DNA from 2 places in the Vibrio sp. 10N.261.51.F12 genome. Region 2 is predicted to be linked to the other one. Evidence: predicted binding sites of a transcription regulator. Region 2 holds the regulator's gene; the other holds the start of a gene.

Region 1 (3,194 bases), on a different contig from region 2:
TTCCGCAACCTGAGCTTCTGCTCCAGCCATCACGCCAACTTTGATGCTGTTGGTATCGACTTCTTTTTCACCACAACCTGATAGCACAAGCGCTGATGCAGCGGCTGCAATAGCAAGCAACCCTTTAAGATTAAATTTCATGACTTTCTCCTTGTTATAAATCGTTAAATCTTTATTTATCTGTGGTCTACACGGCGCACAACATTGTCGCCAATAGACTGAATAATTTGAACTAATACGATGAGCATGACAACGGTAACGGCCATGATGACCACATCGTAGCGATGGAATCCGTATCGTATTGCAACATCACCTAAGCCACCCCCGCCAACGGTGCCTGCCATAGCAGAATAGCTGACCAGTGTGACGAGCGTAATGGTCACTGAATTGATGATGGTTGGCAGTGCCTCAGGAAGCAGTACCTTAGTGATGATCTGGTAAGGCGTCGCTCCCATTGATTGCGCCGCTTCGACTAATCCGCTTGGTACTTCAAGCAACGCACCCTCGATGAGACGAGCAACAAAAGGAATAGCGCCAATAGTAAGAGGCACGATGGCCGCCGTTGTGCCAATAAAAGTGCCAATCAATAGCTTAGTTAATGGAATGATGGCGACCATTAACACGAGAAAAGGAACAGAACGACCGATATTAACCACCGCCCCGAGTACTTTATTCAGGCGAGTGTTTTCAAGTAACCCTCCTTTTTTGGTCGTGTGTAAAATGACCCCCAAAGGAATACCGACGGCAAACCCTACAACACCGGCCACGGCAACCATATACAAGGTTTCCCACGTGGCACCTAAAAGCAGATCCCCATTCAGTGATAACCAATCTGAAACGGTATTAAAGGACATAACCAAGTACCTCTACTTTTACATTGTGGTCGCGTAAATAATCAATTGCAGCGTTATCATCAATTTCAGTACCAAAAATCTCAGCCACCATCATGCCGAATTTTACTCCGCCTGCATAATCAAGATCTGAACTTAAGATACTGATATCAATATTATATTTTCTTGCTATCTGTGAGATTAGCGGGGCATCTACGGTTGCTCCAGTGAACTCTAATCGAACCAGCGGGTGGCTACCGCTTACTCGTGAGTCTTGTAGACGGCGCTGGTAGTCCTCAGGAATCGATAAATCTAGAGTCGAACGGATAAACTGATGAGCGAGCTCGGTTTTAGGATGAGCAAAGATGTCACCGACGGAGCCTTTTTCAACTAGTTTGCCGTCACCGATAATCGCAACTTGGTGGCAAATGCTTTTGACTACATCCATTTCATGCGTAATCAATAAAATCGTAATTTTAAGCTTGCGGTTGATGGTTTTGAGTAGCTCCAGAATAGACTGTGTTGTTGCTGGGTCTAACGCACTGGTGGCTTCATCACACAGCAAGACTTTTGGGTCTGACGCTAGCGCGCGGGCAATCGCGACACGCTGTTTTTGTCCACCACTTAGATTGGCCGGGTAGGTATCACGTTTGTCATCCAGACCAACCAAAATTAATAATTCAGATACCTTTGCTTCTATTGCTGCCTGGTCTTTACCTGCCAACTCAAGAGGAAGAGCAATATTGTCAAATACAGAACGAGAAGACAGTAAATTGAAATGCTGGAAGATCATACCAATGTTACGACGTGCAGCGCTTAATTGTGATTTACTCAATTGAGTAAGGTCAACGCCGTCAACGATCACTGAGCCCGATGTCGGAGCTTCAAGCATGTTTACACAGCGAATAAGAGTACTTTTACCCGCTCCTGATGCACCGATCACACCAAAAATAGTCCCTTCTTTTATATGAAGGTCTATATCGGCTAGCGCATTAATGGCTTTCGTGCCTTGATAAAACACTTTGTTTACTTGATTAATTTCGATCATCTAAGCAACCTGAACTCAATGAGTAGCATAAAAGTTTGAACTACATCCCAATTACTAGAAGATGCTATGGGTTTCGCTTATTTGTGTCAATAGATATTTTTACGTCTAGACGTCTAAACGTCATTTTCATAGTGATGAAGCGATCAAAGCGTGTAATAATTCAAAGTACAAACATCCACATACAACAAGAGAGTAACCCGTGGCTAAACCCGCTGTGTTTTTAGACCGTGATGGCGTGATTAATGTCGATCATGGATACGTCAGTGATGAGCATGACTTTGAGTACATTGACGGAGTATTTGCGGCAACCCAAAAATTAAAAGAGATGGGTTATATGCTTGTGATCGTCACCAATCAATCTGGTGTCGCGCGTGGGATGTTTTCAGAAGATCGTTTTATGTCCCTGACGCAGTGGATGGATTGGAATTTTAGCGATAACGGCGTGGAACTAGACGGTATCTATTATTGTCCTCACCACCCTGAGCATGGTATTGGGGAATATAAACAAGATTGCGAATGTCGAAAGCCTAAGCCAGGTATGTTTATCTCTGCTCGTGATTTCCTTGATATCGATATGGCTAACTCGGTAATGGTTGGCGATAAAGCGGAAGATCTCATGGCAGCAGAGGCGGCGGGTGTGACGACAAAAATATTGGTCCGTACGGGGAAACCCGTCACAGAGCGTGGCGAGAATATTGCGTCAGCAGTACTAGATAGTATTCGTGATGTTCCAGGGTATTTGGCTGGCCGCTAACATCACTGGTGGCAACGATAAGCCATCACTAAACAGTAAGGTCGTGTCATGCATTGTGGATTGTGAAAATAGGCATCCACCGCATTTCCTTCTATTTACAGGACGTAACATTCGCTAGGGAGTAGCAATGAAAGTTATCAATACGAAGATTTGTCGTTTAGCAATGGTTGCCGCTATTGTGAGTTGGCTTGCTGGGTGCAGTCAGCATTCAGCACCCATCACAATGAATGAAGAACACGCTTCGACATCGACACTCACCAGCATGATCTACTCATGTGATGAAACTCAGTTTTCCGTTACGCCATTGGATGATGAACAGGTATTGCTGTTGTTTGATGGTACTGAAAACCACTTACATCGAGTGCCATCCGCTTCGGGTGTGAAATATGCGCTAGAGGGCCAACAAGAGGTTGGTTCAGAGTTAGAGCTATTTATGAAGGGCGATCAAGCGATGTTGACGGTAATGGATCAGGTTTACAAAAACTGCACGTTGAAATAAAAAAAATATTGAAGGTATTATGAGTAAGAAGCTCACCATTTTAGACATCGCTAAACTGTCGGG
Region 2 (3,194 bases):
TTTTATTCAACCCGCGGCTAAAATGAGTCCCGAACTTGAATTGTGTTGAGCAATACCAACTAACCCATACCATCAGTGTGGAGTATGGTTGATTCCAACGCCAAACGGTCGGTGGTGTGTGTATTGTGACGGTTTTTGGATTGTTATATTCTTCTCGGTGGTTATTTTTATAAACACTCGACTTACCTTTTCCTAAACTCTTGGCTTACCTATAAAGGCTTAAGCTCACTCGAATCGTGACACCATCCATTCAAAACCTTGATTAACTAGCGTAGTATATTCGCCTAAAGTTGCGACGTACGACAATAGCGTATGCGCACTTTGTGTACCCCTTATGGAGGAAATCAAACCATTCCGAAGCGGGTTATACTAAAAATAACAATAATCACTCAGTCTTTCATACTCGAATAAGCAGGATCGCATACCATGTCCGATGATCATCAAATCGACGAATTCCGCCAACAGGCCCTCGATTACCATGCCCACCCAACCCCAGGCAAAATTGAAATCGCGTTAACCAAACCCGCTGATTCAGCCAAAGATCTTGCACTCGCATACAGCCCTGGCGTAGCCGAGCCTGTTCGAGAGATCGCGCAAAATGCTGATAATGTTTATAAATATACAGCGAAAGGCAATATGGTTGCGGTTATCTCAAATGGTACAGCAATCCTAGGACTTGGTAATCTTGGCCCACTGGCATCCAAACCCGTTATGGAAGGTAAGGCGCTACTCTTTAAGCGGTTTGCTGGTTTGGACTCCATTGATATCGAAGTCAAACACCGCACGATTGACGAGTTTGTTGATACGGTTGCGAATATTTCTGACACGTTTGGTGGTATCAACCTAGAAGACATCAAGGCACCGGATTGTTTTGAGATTGAGCGTCGCTTGATCGAGCGTTGTGATGTTCCGGTATTCCATGATGACCAACATGGTACGGCAATTGTCACGGCGGCGGGTATGTTGAATGCGATTGAGCTGCAAGGCAAAGAATTAAGTGAAGCGACCATTGTTTGTTTGGGTGCGGGCGCTGCGGCGACGGCCTGTATGGAGCTGTTGATTAAATGCGGTGCGATGCGTGAAAAAATCTACATGTTGGATCGCAAAGGCGTCATTCATACGCGTCGTGAAGGCTTGAATGAATACAAGCAGATGTTTGCCAACAATACCGATAAACGTACCCTTGAAGATGTCATCGAAGGCGCGGATTTATTCTTGGGGGTGTCTGGTCCAGATTTACTTCCTGCTGACGCGTTGAAGCTCATGGCAGAGAAGCCGGTCGTGTTTGCGTGTTCAAATCCTGATCCAGAGATTAAGCCAGAATTGGCGCATCAGGTTCGTGATGATTTGATCATGGGGACCGGTCGCTCAGATTATCCGAATCAGGTAAATAACGTACTGTGTTTCCCGTTCATCTTCCGCGGTGCATTGGACGTACGTGCCAGTGAGATTAACGATGAAATGAAGCTTGCGGCGGTTGAGGCAATACGTCAAATTGCTAAAGAACCCGTACCTCAAGAGGTGCTTGATGCGGCGGGTGTTAAGGCGTTGTCATTTAGTAAGGATTACATTATTCCTAAACCGATGGACCCACGCTTGCTACCACGCGTTGCAAAAGCGGTTGCAGTAGCGGCAGTCGAATCGGGCGTCGCACGAATTGAAATGCCTGAGAACTATATGCTTTAGAAGATCATGGCTTAGAAGGCCATGGTTGGATAGAAATTTGGGGCTTTAGGGATAAAACGTGCCTGGTGCCTTGAATTTGCTTTGAAAAAAACGCTGACCTTGATGGTCAGCGTTTTTTTATTGTTTGACCCAGGACCCAGGACCTATGTTTTATTCTTCATCGAACGCTTCAAACTCAATACCCATCGCCGTCATCATGGCTTTTACTTCCGTTGGAATATCATCTGGGCGGTCTTTTCTTAAGTCTTCATCGGTCGGGAGCGGCTGACCAGTGTAGGCGTGCAGAAATGCTTCACACAACAATTCGCTGTTAGTTGCATGGCGTAGGTTATTGATTTGGCGGCGAGTTCTCTCGTCGGTCAATACCTTTAGCACTTTTAACGGAATGGATACCGTGATCTTTTTAACCTGCTCACTTTTTTTGCCGTGCTCCGCGTAAGGGCTAATGTATTCGCCATTCCAATCTGCCATTGCACACCTTCGTCTATTGATCGTAAATTTGTTTTATAGGAAAGCCGCAATTTTAGCGGCATTTACTGCCATAAGCAAAGACATATAGACGTCTAGAAGTGTTGACGTCTCACAGAATGGACAGTAAAGTGGGGTTTCGTTGAGCGGACGGTTAATTTTTCCAAAGATGGGTGCTTTTACTTGTCCGTTCAAGCATGATTAATCACACTATTTATCACCCAACCTTCTCGAGAGGTTGTGGTTAGCCTTCACCTTGCGCGTGTTAATAAAGGATGTTTCTATGAGCAATCGGAAGCCGGCGACAATCGCGGTTCGTATGGGTATCGAATCAGATACTCAGCACCACGCTGTCGTACCACCTATTTACCTTTCTACCAATTATGGCTTTCCCGCTTTCGGCGACGTGCCAAAATATGATTATACCCGTTCTGGTAACCCCAATCGTGGATTACTTGAACAGGCCTTATTTGAATTGGAGTCCGGTAAAGGTGCTGTGGTGACCAACTGTGGAACCTCTGCATTGAACCTTTGGGCATCGGCGTTTCTCGGCCCTGATGATTTGATCATCGCGCCACACGATTGCTACGGTGGCTCTTATCGCTTATTTAATACTCGCGCACAAAAAGGTGATTTTAAGGTTCAGTTTGTTGACCAAAGTGATGACGCGGCGTTAAGTGCTGCTATCGCAAAAAAACCAAAATTGATTTTGTTAGAAACCCCGTCTAACCCGTTGGTACGCGTTGTGGACATTGCGAATGTCTGCGAAAAAGCAAAGCAGGTTGGCGCGCTGGTGGCGGTCGATAATACCTTTTTGACACCGGTGTACCAAAAGCCTTTAGACCTCGGTGCGGACTTTGTTATTCACTCCACGACGAAGTACATCAACGGCCACTCGGACGTTATTGGTGGCGTGGTGATAACCAAAACAGAAGCGCATGCTGAAGAGCTGGCGTGGTGGGGTAACTGTATTGGCGCAACAGGCACACCGTTTGATAGCTACATGACGTTGCGTGGTATCCGCACACTCAGTGCGCGTA

What was found. Region 2 encodes MetJ, which represses methionine synthesis genes. Its sites were predicted from a motif close to TTAGACNTNTANANGTCTAA; they were not measured.
Region 1: a site for MetJ is predicted at 1,976-1,995, ahead of metN (methionine ABC transporter ATP-binding protein MetN). Genes of this name have one in related genera too.

The regions. Positions count from the first base shown of each region.
Region 1 is NZ_JBFROV010000001.1:325,530-328,723, forward strand. Features, by position in the region: gene AB4405_RS01385 (MetQ/NlpA family lipoprotein) at 1-141, opposite strand, end outside; gene AB4405_RS01390 (methionine ABC transporter permease) at 177-854, opposite strand; gene metN (methionine ABC transporter ATP-binding protein MetN) at 844-1,878, opposite strand; gene gmhB (D-glycero-beta-D-manno-heptose 1,7-bisphosphate 7-phosphatase) at 2,078-2,632, shown strand; gene AB4405_RS01405 (MliC family protein) at 2,760-3,131, shown strand; gene treR (trehalose operon repressor TreR) at 3,151-3,194, shown strand, end outside.
Region 2 is NZ_JBFROV010000007.1:7,148-10,341, forward strand. Features, by position in the region: gene AB4405_RS04080 (malic enzyme-like NAD(P)-binding protein) at 427-1,686, shown strand; gene metJ (met regulon transcriptional regulator MetJ) at 1,837-2,157, opposite strand; gene AB4405_RS04090 (O-succinylhomoserine (thiol)-lyase) at 2,438-3,194, shown strand, end outside.